3 regions of the Lysinibacillus sp. NPDC095746 genome follow, and region 2 is predicted to be linked to each of the others. Evidence: riboswitches for the same ligand, from Rfam matches in the RefSeq annotation. Region 2 holds a riboswitch; each other region holds the start of a gene.

Region 1 (4,378 bases), on a different contig from region 2:
ATTTTTATCAGAAACCACCTTATTAGTAGAGAAAGGCAGCTCACTTTAACTTCCTTCGCTGTCCAAACATCGGCTGTAATAGAGGAACTCAGGCTTTTGTGCAAATACAAAGCACCTCATGATTATGCCTAGGCATAGATCATGAGGTGCCATTTTTAATTTACATATTCATTTTTAGAAGCCTTAAATGAACATATGAAGAGTATCAATACAACGACAACAAATAACCAACCAGCGGTATTCCAGCCACCGAATAAATCATGTAAATAACCAAATAAGATTGGACCGATTGCGGCTAATAAATATCCTAATGATTGTGCAAATCCTGATAAATCGGCTGCCTCAAAAGCTGTACGGGTACGTAATGTAAAGAACATCATCGCTAATGCAAATGAAGCACCTCCGGCTAATCCTAGTAGTACCATCCACAGTACAGCGAGGCTTGTCCATTCCATGACTACTCCGATAAAGCCAATTAAGTAAAATAGTGTAAACATTAAAACGAGAGGACGTTGAGATGTCATTTTACTAGCGATAATAGGCACAGCTAATGCCATTGGAACTTGTGAAAATTGCATAATGGAAAACATCCAGCCCGCACGATCTGCAGCTAATCCTTGTGATATATAAATTTCAGGAATCCAAGCGGCAGTTGTGTAGAATAATAATGACTGAAATCCCATAGCTCCCGCTACTGCCCAAGTAACAGGTGATTTCCATAATGGTGTACGTTCTTTCGTAGTCTTAACAGTCGGTTCAGGCTTATTAAATTGCAACTGTGGAATCCAAATTACAATGGTTAACACCACAAGAACAAGTGAGATTGCCAGTGCGCCTTGCCAACCAAGTGATGAATTGGCAACAGGATAGCTAATGCCAGCACCGAGTCCAGCCGTTAAATTCATCGACATTGTGAAAAATGCCATAAGTAAACCTACGTGATAGGGAAATTTCAATTTAAGTAATCCTGGAATTAGTACATTACCGAATGAAATGGCTATACCAATTAGCATCGTACCAAATACGAGTAAACTAGTTGTGCCAACGGAGCGTAGTACAATTCCTCCCCCTAAAAGAACAGTTGATAACAATAATGTTAATTCTAGTCCAACTTTACGTGCGACAACTGGTGCGAATGGTGAAATGATTGCAAATGCTAGCAATGGGATCGTTGTTAGAAAGCCTGCTAGTATATTGGATATGCCGAGGTCTTCGCGAATAAAGGAAATAATTGGTCCAACAACTGTTAGCGGCATCCGTAATGTCGAGGCAATACAAATTACGCCGATAACGAGTAATAAGGTTGTGCCTTTCCAATTAATTTTTCTGCTAGGATAAGTATCGGTATGTTCATGAGTAGTCAAATAAATCCCCCCTTGGTAGAACAATTCTGATTGAATCACTATACCACTTTATCACATAAATAAAAATAGTGGAAAATTCGCAAAATATAGAATATTACTCGGGTTATTGAAATGCCATAGGTCGTATGTTAAACTAAAACCCATCATAAATTTAATATTTAATGCCTCATGTTTGTATTGAGGTAGAGGTCGCGGTATTTAAGAGTATGTTAATGGAAATGACAAGCATTAGAGAAATTAGCTGAAAGGAAATACTGCCGAAGTGTGAGGGGACTTGAAAACCTCATGCTGGGGCTGTCTCCGAAAGGAACAGAACTGTCACGTTTGAACAACGTGTTGAGCTATCATTTTGAAGGAACAGAGGATTTACTTAGCCATCACAGCAACGTTCATGTGATGGCATTTTTTTGCCTCTTAAAAAGGAAGGAAGCTATATCGTGAGTGAAATAAAAGTCAATCAGCTCGGTCATAAAGCACCGAAGCTGAAAAAAGAATTAAAAAGTCGTCATATTACAATGATTTCATTAGGCGGTACAATCGGTACAGGGCTGTTTTTAGCTAGTGGTGGTGCCATTGCGCAAGCAGGCCCTGGCGGTGCACTACTCGCTTATGCATTAATCGGTATCATGGTGTATTTTTTAATGACGAGCTTAGGAGAAATGGCAGCTTATATGCCATCATCAGGCTCTTTTAGTACGTATGCTACAAAATTTGTAGATCCAGCTTTAGGTTTTGCACTTGGTTGGAACTACTGGTACAACTGGGCAATTACAATTGCAGCAGAAATTTCTGCCGTCTCATTAATTATGAAATATTGGTTCCCAGATAGCTCATCAGCACTTTGGACTGTTTTATTTATTGCTGTAGTTTTAACGTTCAATCTATTATCGGTAAAAAGCTATGGTGAGAGTGAATATTGGTTTGCAATGATAAAGGTTGTCACAGTAATCATTTTTATTATCATCAGTTTTTTAATGATTTTTGGTATTTTAGGAGGACAAGCTCCTGTAGGCTTTACGAATTTCTTCATTAGTGATGGACCATTCCACGGAGGTCTCCTTGCTACATTTGGTATTTTCTTAGCTGCGGGATTCTCGTTCCAAGGGACAGAGTTACTTGGAATAACAGCAGGTGAAACGGATGACCCTGGTAAAAATATTCCGAAAGCCGTTAAGTCTGTTTTCTGGCGAATTCTTTTATTCTATATTTTAGCGATTGCTGCAATTGGGATGCTGATTCCCTTTACAGACGCACGTTTATTATCAGAAGATATCGCTGTTTCACCATTTACACTGGTGTTCGATCGTTTAGGAATTGCCTTTGCTGCATCATTGATGAATGCAATCATTTTAACGGCAATGCTGTCAGCAGGGAATTCAGGGCTTTACGCATCGTCACGTATGCTTTGGCAATTAGCGGTAGATGGCCATGCACCGAAAATTTTCACTAAACTCAGCCGTCGAGGTATCCCGATTTACGCATTACTGGCGACTTTAGCTATAGGCTGTCTAGCATTTTTAGCTTCATTCTTTGGTGATGGTGTAGTCTATATATGGCTTCTAAATGCCTCAGGGATGTCTGGCTTCATTGCCTGGTTAGGTATTGCATTTAGCCATTATCGTTTCCGTCGAGCATTCGAGGTACAAGGCTTAGATCCGAAATTATTGCCGTATAAAGCAAGGCTATTCCCATTCGGCCCGTTATTTGCCTTTACGGTTTGTATGATTGTTGTTATTGGACAAAACTACAATGCCTTTATGGGTGAAACAATAGATTGGTACGGAGTCCTTGTCTCATATATCGGTATTCCACTGTTCTTACTGTTATGGTTTGGCTATAAAATTAAGCATAAAACAAAAATGCTTCCATTAGAGCATTGTGATTTAAAAGTCGAACAATAAAAAATAAAACTGTCCTGTGAGTCATAGAAAATGACTTGCAGGGCAGTTTTTTTAGTTAAATAATAAATTTGTAATTCTAGACGTACAATCAACATACACCAAGTGAACGACTGGCGAGAATAAAAAGAGAACTTTAATTTGTCCAATCGTCGCCCACTTTTGAAGCATAACCTTAATATGGTAAACTGATAGATAAATAACACATCAGCAAATTTTGGGTAAGACATTAAATTGGAGTGGAAGCTGGACGACTCCTTTGGGATTAGCGTCACAGATGAGATCTTGGAGCGTAGCGAATGTTATCAGTGCGGAAGTGAAGTGGCATTAACGAAAGCGCCTGCCAGAATGGAAATCAGTCCCTTGTTATGGTGATGATACAAAGAAACGGCAAGTCATATATAGACTACTTTAAGTTAGGAAGAGGTGCAGGATAGTGCAAAAGCATATTTTACTAGTAGAAGATGACGATGCTATTCGTGAAATGGTGGAAAATTATTTAACGATGGAGGGATTCCTTGTCACCTCTGCAGAAAATGGAGAAGAAGCAGTACAAAATTGTTTAAATAATTCTTTTGATTTAGTGATCTTGGATATTATGATTCCGAAACTTAATGGATTAGAAGTTTTAAAGATTATACGAGAGCGAGCATCACTGCCAATTATCATTATGTCAGCCAAGGATAGTGATGTTGATAAAGCGTTAGGATTAGGATTAGGGGCAGATGATTACATCGCGAAGCCATTTTCGATGCTGGAATTTTCGGCACGTGTTAAAGCTGCAATTCGTAGAGCTACAAAATACTCTAGTCAAGTAGAAGAGAAGAAAGATATTGTCGAGATCGCCAACTTATCGGTTGACCTTGTTAATTTTTCAGTTGAGAAGGATGGACAGCAAATTAAGCTCACATCAAAGGAATTTGGCATCTTAAAATTATTCGTGACAAATCGTAACCGAGTTTTTACAAAGCAGCAAATTTACCAATTGATTTGGAATGATGCTTATTATGGGGATGAAAATATTATTAATGTACATATAAGAAGATTACGCGAAAAAATTGAAGACGATCCATCCAATCCTCTATATATTAAAACACTTTGGGGAATCGGCTATAA
Region 2 (4,378 bases):
CAATCTTTATCCGTCGCTTTGGCTGCTCTATCCACGCCGCTTAAAAGTGACTCAAAACCGCATGCAGCTCCCCTGAGAGATTTCTGTACCTGTCGCTACGCTTTCGGTACAAAAGACACTTCTCGAAATAAATTAAATTCATCATGTAATGCATTTGCTGCACGAATCATTTCGTCCTGAGGTACAACAACAGACACTTTTATTTCAGAAGTACTTACCATTTTTACAGGGATATTTTCACGACGTAGACGATCAAACATCCTTGCAGCCACCCCTGGGTTAGATGCCATCCCCGAGCCAATAATAGAAACCTTTGCTAAGCCAATTTCAAAATCAGCAAAACTAAACCCTAGTGATAATTTACTATCTTCTAGAACACGTAATGCTTCAGCGAACTCCTCTTTTAAAATAGTAAAAGATACCGTCGGCTTTAAACCATCAATTATTGCTTGTACAATTATATCGACGTTTATGCGATTTTCTGCAAGTATTGTGAACATATTTGCTAACGAAGCATTAGAATAAGCATCATAACCAACAGTTAAGCGAATAACATCTGACTCGTAGGCAACACCACGTACAATTAAATTTTTTTCCATTTCAACTTCCTCCTTCAATAAAGTACCTACAGTATCTATTTCGCTCGAGCGAATGATAACTGGGATTTGAAATTTCTTTGCTAACTCTACGGCTCGCGGGTGTAAAACTTGTGACCCTAAGTTTGATAGCTCTAGCATTTCATCATAGGAAATTTCTTTTAGTTTTTGTGCCCCAGCAACATGACTTGGATCAGCTGTATAGACGCCGTCCACATTCGTGTAAATATCTACCCGCTCCGCCTTCAATTTTGCTGCAATTGCTAGAGCCGACGTTTCCGCACCACCTTTACCTAACGTCGTAATATTCCGTGAATTATCGATACCTTGTTCCCCAGCAACGATAACGATTTTCCCCTGTACAAAATGCTCTTCAATTCGACTAGCATTCATTTCCTCAATACGGGCATTGCTATACATAGCATCGGTTTCAATGCCTGCCTGCCAGCCCGTTAATGACACGGCATCATATCCTTTCTCCTGTATAGCAATTGCTACCAATGTACTTGTAAGTTGTGAGCTTGTTGAAAATAGTGCGTCTAGTTCACGCTTAGATGCATGGTCTGACAAATCACGAGCCATCTTTGCTAATTCTTTAGCCATCCCCCTCATAGCTGTAGTGACAACGACAACATCAAAACCTCTTTCCTTTTCCGCAATAACCTTTTTCACTACATTTTGAATGTGCTCTGTTGATGCGAATGCAGCACCACCAAATTTCATCACAACTCTCGCCATCTTTATCATTCTCCTTCGTATTCAATCATTTCGCTGATTAAAAGCAGCGATACTTTTGCAACTTTAATAACATGACAAAAGCAAACGCCTAACAGCCTTGAAAAAATGTTGTTTCGAGAAAATCTAAAAAGGCAGCTTCTCACATAACGTGAAAAGCTGCCTATAACATGTACAATAAAGTAACTTGCGCATGTGTGATAGCTCTCCGAAACGTTTAGAATCGACAGTCTTACATCTCTTAAATGTAAAACCAGCACAGCATCGGAAACAACGATGCTCCACTTCGGCAAGTTCCCCTTTCATACATTTTCACCGGACTTGTTCGTCCTCGTATGTACTACTCTTGAACCTTGCACCTCTATCATCACTAAATAGTGATCGTATTTAATTTGAAACTTAATGAAGAAATTCCCATTTTAATAAATAGAAACTACTAAAAAACATTGCTATATTAAAAAGCTATGTTATATACAACCTTAGCATACGCCTAATCCTTTGACAATGGATCTTATTGAATATCGATTTTGCCTTGGCGTAATTAAGTTCGGAGGCTTTGACCAGCAGATATTTTTTGCGCGAAAGCGAAGCGGCAGCGGCAAATATTTTTTGCGCGAAAGCGCAGCGGTAGCGCAACAGCAAGATGTTGGTCACTCAGTCGTTGCCACAATACGTGGGGTTTTTAAACTGTAGTTGTTTATACACCCATTGAAAAGGAATTCTATCTGCATTCATCCCACCACCTTTAGAGGTGGGAGTCTTCTACTGGATGAAAATAATCATAAATATTGCTAGCCAGGTTAGCAGGCATCCCTGCTTCCTGTAATGCTTGCACATTTGCCTCACGAATCTTTTTGACAGAGCCAAAATACTTGAGTAATTGTTGTTTTCGCTTCGGACCAATGCCCTCTATATTATCGAGGACAGATTGTATTGCATGTTTCTCATGCTGTTGTCGTAAGAAGTTAATAGCAAAACGGTGTACTTCGTCCTGGATTCGCTGTAGTAAGTAGAATCCATCGCTTGTGCGCTTTAACGCAATTACTTCAGCTGGATCACCAAATAGAAGCTGTGACGTATTATGCTTTTCATCTTTTGCTAATCCGGCAATTGGAATGACAAGGCCGAGTTCATCCTCTAATACTTCTCGCGCGACTTCCATTTGCCCCTTGCCGCCATCTATTAGTACTAAATCCGGTAAAGGTAGACCCTCTTTTAATACGCGTGTGTATCGACGGCGAATTACTTCTTGCATCGCCCCGTAATCATCATGCTTGGCAGCTGTACGTGTTTTGTATTTTCGATACTCCTTCTTCGCAGGTTTTCCATCGATAAAGACAACCATTGCAGATACAGCATCTGTCCCATGCATATGACTATTATCGAAAGCCTCAATCCGTAAAGGTGCAGAAATGCCCATAGCTTCACCGAGCGCCTCACATGCTCCTATTGTGCGTTCTTCCTGCCGTTCAATAAGCTGGAATTTTGCCGCTACCGCAATTTCAGCATTTTTTGTCGCTAATTCAACTAGCTCTTTTTTTTGCCCTCGTTTTGGTGTTAGTACCTTAACTTCTAGTAATTCCGTTAAAATTTCTGCATCAATGGTTTGTGGGATAAAAATCTCCTTAGGTTTAATGTGCTCTAGCTTGTCGTAAAATCGTCCAACGAATGTCAAAAATTCCTCTTCCGCCTCTTGATAAATCGGGAAAATCGAGACATCTCGCTCAATGAGCTTCCCTTGACGAACAAAGAAAACTTGAACACACATCCAGCCCTTCTCGACGGCATAGCCAAATACATCGCGATTCGTTGTATCACTCGATACGATTTTTTGCTTTTGCATGACTGTATCAATATGTGCAATTTGATCACGAAATTCCTTTGCACGCTCAAACTCCAAATTTTCTGCGGCCGCTAGCATTTTTACCTCTAGCTCCTTTTTGACTTCCTCAACCCCACCATTTAAAAACTTTGTCATATCCTCAATCATATTGTGGTAAATTTCTGCATCTATATCTTTCACACAAGGGGCTAAGCATTGCCCCATATGATAATACAAACAAACCTTGGTAGGGAGTTGTACACATTTTCGAAGAGGATATAAACGATCTAACAGCTTTTTCGTCTCACTTGCTGCATACGCATTCGGATATGGACCAAAATATTTTGCCTTATCCTTTTTCACTTTTCGCGTTGTAATAAGGCGCGGGTGTTTTTCATTTGTAATTTTTAAATACGGATACGTTTTATCATCCGTCAGCATAACATTGTACTTCGGGTCATGTAGTTTTATAAGATTAAGCTCTAAAATTAAAGCTTCAATATTGGAGGATGTCACAATGTACTCAAAATCTTCTATTTCACCTACAAGCCTCTGTGTTTTCCCTTCATGCGAACCAGTAAAATACGAGCGTACTCGATTTTTCAGCACTTTAGCTTTCCCGACATAAATAATGGTTCCTTGTCGATCTTTCATCAAATAGCAGCCAGGCTGATCTGGTAAAATTTCAAGCTTTCGTTTCATTAAATCATTCATCGCCTACCTGCCCCTTTTTCTTAAAGTAGCGTTTGTCCCTTTATTTTCTCATATTTATAAGGATAACTTCCGCTTTTTCTCTATATTATATAACGAAAAAAAGCCAAGCACATCTTATTGATGGCTTGACTCTTTTTTTCTTACAGGATCAATTATGCCTCGGCATAATTGCGTCCGGAAGCTTTAACTTCTTTCAGCGGGTGTTTGGACACCCCTGAAAAGAGCTTAAATTCGCATTCATCTCACCATCTGTAGAGGTGGGAGACTTCTGTACCTGTCGCTACGCTTTCGGTACAAGAGACATTTGCTGCAAGAAGTTAAGCATGTTTTGCGATAAACGCTTCTAATGCTTCTTTTGGTTGGAAACCAACTGTTTTATCTACTAATTCACCGTCTTTGAATAATAGTAATGATGGGATTGACATAATTTGGTATTGTGCTGCAGTACCTTGGTTATTATCTACATCTACTTTTACAATTTTAGCCGCACTACCTGCAGCATCCATTTCTT
Region 3 (4,378 bases), on a different contig from region 2:
GGTAATACAACATGTAGCATAATTTGAAAATGGTTCATACCAATGGCCGATGCGGCCTCGTACTGCCCTTTATCAATGGATACAATACCACCACGGACAATTTCAGCCATATAAGCACCTGTGTTTAATGAAACAACTAAAATACCTGCCGTAATAAAGTGCATATCAATGCCGAATGCTATATCTAACCCGAAAAATACTACCATCGCTTGTACAATCATTGGTGTACCACGGAAAAATTCGACATAGCATGTTAGTATAAAATTAAAGAGCTTTAAGCTATAGAACTTTACACCTTTTTTACGAACCTTTATGGTATGCATAATTCCGATGAAAAATCCGATAAGTGCACCAATAATTGTACTACTAATAGAAATAAGTAATGTATAATACGTACCTCGTAAAAACATTTGCCAGTTGTTCTCAACAATAGAAATAATCCATTCTAAACTCATGATGTTCCTCCTAACAACGTCGTGTTGCTTGTTCGTTACAGTATCGTGTCTTATCTGGAGCCTTTGTTTCTTTTATTTTATGAAACATTTAGCTAAGACATTATTATTATTTTGAGAGATTCTTATTGTATCAATTGTAATGATATGGCACGGACTAGTAGATAGCCCGTGCCATCATGTTATTGGGCTGCTGGTTGTTGGTGAATGGCTTCTTCCATAATTTTTTGGCGATCAGCTTCAGAAATACCTTTTAAGATTTCATTTATTTTTTCAAGATGCGCATCGCCTTTACGTAAACCAACTGCAATGGATGTATTTGAAATATCTGTATCGAAGCCCTTTTCGAACTTCACATACGTGAACTTATCATTTGCAGCAGCAGCAGAAATACCTTCTGGACGTTCTGCTACATAGCCGTCAATTTTTCCAGCTTCTAATGCAACACGCATCGCCGGGAAATTATCCATTGCAGTTTGTTTTTTTACATCTTTGATTTGATCGATGACATTGTAGTTAGATGTATTTAATTGTGATGTAATTTTAGCACCAGAAAAATCTTGGATAGAAGTTGCTTTTTCATATTTACTGCCTTTTTTTATGACCATAACAAAATCAGATGTATAGTAGTTTTCAGTGAAATCAACTGTTTGCTTACGCTCTTTAGTAGGTGACATACCTGCAATGATTACATCAATTTTATTGGATTGTAACGCCGGTACTAAGCCATCCCATTCCAATTTAACGATAACTAATTCTTTTCCTAAGCCCTCAGCGATTTTTTTCGCCATTTGCACATCATAACCACCCGCATATTCTGCATTATCCGCAATTTTTACTGCACCATTTGCATCATCCTGCTGTGTCCAGTTGAACGGAGCATAACCTGCTTCCATTCCAACACGGAATTGGCCGCCGCCTTCTTCCGTACTCGTCTTGTTACCGTCATTACTAGATGACATTGTAGCCTTTTTGTCACCAGCACCACAAGCTGCTAGCAAAATTGCAGTCATGACGGTCAACATTAATACTAACCATTGTCTTTTCATATAACATTCCCCTTTTCTGTAAAAAATAAGACAACTGTACCAAAAAAGACCTAAGTACTGAACTTAGGTCTTACTTTTTTTAACAGTTGCCCAAATCCTCACTATAATTCCATTATTCCGAGATAGCACAACCTAGTAAACCTGGAAAATAATTTACTAGGACAGTCCTGCACTTATTCACTGCAGACCCAGCATAAAAGTACGAGCTCCTTTTATACTTCGGCGATAGTTCCTTCTCCATTGCGTCTTCGCTTGCTTGTACTCAACAATGAACTAATAAATACCGCGCCTCTACCTCACAATAAGAAAAAGTGAGGTTTGTATATTTAATTGATATTAAGATACTACTATAAAGTTAATAAGTTCGTCAAGATAATTTTGTTACTTTTCTGACTAATTACAATATTATGGTTTTTTATTCCTTTAAATGCCTTTTAGTCCTTTATAAAAGGTGAAAATTATTAAGACTGCCGCTTTGCCGAAAGAGTCCTCGTCTCTTTTTACCGTCGCCCTAGCTCTTCTATTCGTCGACTCCTTAAAACTGTTCCAAAAAAGAAAAAACCCTGCAAACATTGTTCGCAGGGCTTTATAAACTCAGGAATTAAGAATTTAATAATAAATCTTCTGGGTTTTCAAGTAGTTCTTTAACAGTTTTAAGGAAGCCTACAGAATCTTTACCATCGATAATACGGTGGTCATAAGAAAGGGCTAAGTACATCATTGGGCGAATTTCTACTTCACCATTCACTTCAACTGGACGTTTTTTGATAGTATGCATACCAAGGATACCAGCTTGTGTACCATTCATGATAGGTGTAGACATTAATGAACCGAATACGCCACCATTTGTAATTGTGAATGAGCCACCTTGAAGATCTGCTAAACCTAATTTTTTATCGCGTGCTTTTTTCGCTAGGTCTGCAATTGAATCTTCAATTTCAGCAAAGTTTTTGCGGTCAGCGTCACGTACAACTGGTACTACTAAACCTTCTTCTGTTGATACAGCTACACCGATATCAAAGAAGTTGTTTAAGTGAATTTCATCACCAACGATTTGTGCGTTAACATATGGGTATTTTTTAAGAGCTGCAACTACAGCTTTTGTGAAGAATGACATGAAACCAAGTTTAGAGCCAGTTGACTCGAAGAATTGGTCTTTTTTACGAGAGCGTAAAGCCATAACGTTTGTCATATCTACTTCGTTGAATGTAGTTAACATTGCTGTAGATTGTTTTACTTCAAGTAAGCGTTTTGCAATTGTTTGGCGACGACGGCTCATTTTTTCAATTGTTACACGTGATTCATCTACAGCTGCAACTGCTTTAGGTGCTGCTGGAGCTGCTTGTGGTGCTGCTACTGGAGCTGTACCATGAGCTGCTACGTCTTGTACACGTACACGGCCTTGTGGATCTACTGGAGATACAGCAGCAAGGTCAATACCTTTTTCGCGCGCTAGTTTACGAGCTGCAGGAGATGCGATTACACGCTCACCAGTAGTTTCTTCTACAACTGGTGCTGCTGCAACAGGAGCAGGTGCCGCTTGTGGCGCTGCTGGAGCTGGAGCTGCTGCAACTGGTGCCGCTGGAGCAGGTGCTGCACCTTCGCCAGCTTCTACTACTGCGATAACTTGACCAACAAGTACAGTATCGCCTTCTTCAGCTAAAATTTGAGTTAAAACTCCCGCTTCTTCAGAAATGATTTCAGCGTTTACTTTGTCTGTTTCAAGTTCAACGATGAATTCACCTTTTTCAACGCGATCGCCCACTTTTTTTACCCATTGTGCGATACTACCTTCTGTAATCGATTCTGCTAATTCAGGGACTTTAATTTCAGCCACTTTCATTTCCTCCTTTAATTAACGTGCATTGTGCACATAAAAGGGCTACTGCCTTAGCAAGTAGCCCGGCTCTCAAAAATTAATATGTGATTATTATTTAACCTTTACAGGCTCAGCAACTGCTTCTTCTACAACTGCGGCTTGAGCTGCTTTATGAGAATCTGCATCACCTTCAGAAGTAGAGCTCATTGCAGGACGTCCTACATAACGAAGCTTTTTACCTTCTGAAAGTTCATGTAATGTTTCTAATGCATAATTCCATGAACCTTGGTTTTTAGGTTCTTCTTGTACCCAAACAACTTCTTTTACATTTGGATACTTAGCAATAATACCAGCAACTTGCTCTTTTGGGAATGGGTAAAGTTGTTCTACACGAACAATGTGTAAATGATCGAAGCCTTCACCATCTTTAATACGGTCTGCAATATCGATCATTACTTTACCTGAACCTAATACAATGCGTTCAACAGCTTCAGTTTTTGAACCTAGGCCTGGTTGTTCAATTACTTCTTGGAATGAGCCATTTGCTAATTGCTCAGCATTTGCTGCAGCTAATGGGTGACGAAGTAAGTACTTAGGTGAAACAACTACAAGTGGACGAACACCTTCAGTTCCTAATAATGCTGCTTGACGACGTAATAAGTGGTAATAGTTACCTGCGTTTGAACAGTTCGCTACGAACCAGTTATTTTCGGCTGACATTTGTAAATAACGTTCCATACGGCTTGAAGAGTGTTCTGGACCTTGACCTTCATAACCATGCGGTAAAAGAATAACTAGACCAGATTTTTGACCCCATTTAGCACGTGCACCTGAAATAAAGTTATCGAACATAACTTGCGCCATATTTGCAAAGTCACCAAATTGAGCTTCCCAAACTGATAGTACATTGCCATTTTCTAAATTGTACCCATATTCAAAGCCCACTACCCCTGCTTCTGTTAGTGGAGAGTTGTGTACTGTAAATGATGCATTTGCACCTGAAATATGGTGAAGTGGCGTGAATAACTTACCATTGTTTTTGTCATGTAATACTAAGT

Evidence for each region. Region 2 has a riboswitch for lysine ahead of ACIQ7N_RS19955 (aspartate kinase). Riboswitches for the same ligand answer to the same signal wherever they lie in the genome.
Region 1: another riboswitch for lysine. It lies ahead of ACIQ7N_RS22630 (amino acid permease); the one in region 2 lies ahead of ACIQ7N_RS19955 (aspartate kinase).
Region 3: another riboswitch for lysine. It lies ahead of ACIQ7N_RS14870 (transporter substrate-binding domain-containing protein); the one in region 2 lies ahead of ACIQ7N_RS19955 (aspartate kinase).

What each region holds. Positions count from the first base shown of each region.
Region 1 covers NZ_JBIWGL010000048.1:19,968-24,345, reverse strand. Annotated here, with positions in the region: gene ACIQ7N_RS22640 (nitric oxide synthase oxygenase) at 1-26, shown strand, start outside; gene ACIQ7N_RS22635 (CynX/NimT family MFS transporter) at 156-1,364, opposite strand; lysine riboswitch at 1,540-1,716, shown strand; gene ACIQ7N_RS22630 (amino acid permease) at 1,802-3,265, shown strand; gene ACIQ7N_RS22625 (response regulator transcription factor) at 3,699-4,378, shown strand, end outside.
Region 2 covers NZ_JBIWGL010000034.1:190-4,567, forward strand. Annotated here, with positions in the region: gene ACIQ7N_RS19955 (aspartate kinase) at 96-1,334, opposite strand; lysine riboswitch at 1,525-1,703, opposite strand; gene uvrC (excinuclease ABC subunit UvrC) at 2,077-3,867, opposite strand; gene trxA (thioredoxin) at 4,185-4,378, opposite strand, start outside.
Region 3 covers NZ_JBIWGL010000019.1:6,144-10,521, forward strand. Annotated here, with positions in the region: gene ACIQ7N_RS14865 (amino acid ABC transporter permease) at 1-455, opposite strand, end outside; gene ACIQ7N_RS14870 (transporter substrate-binding domain-containing protein) at 635-1,501, opposite strand; lysine riboswitch at 1,617-1,803, opposite strand; gene odhB (2-oxoglutarate dehydrogenase complex dihydrolipoyllysine-residue succinyltransferase) at 2,103-3,338, opposite strand; gene ACIQ7N_RS14880 (2-oxoglutarate dehydrogenase E1 component) at 3,432-4,378, opposite strand, start outside.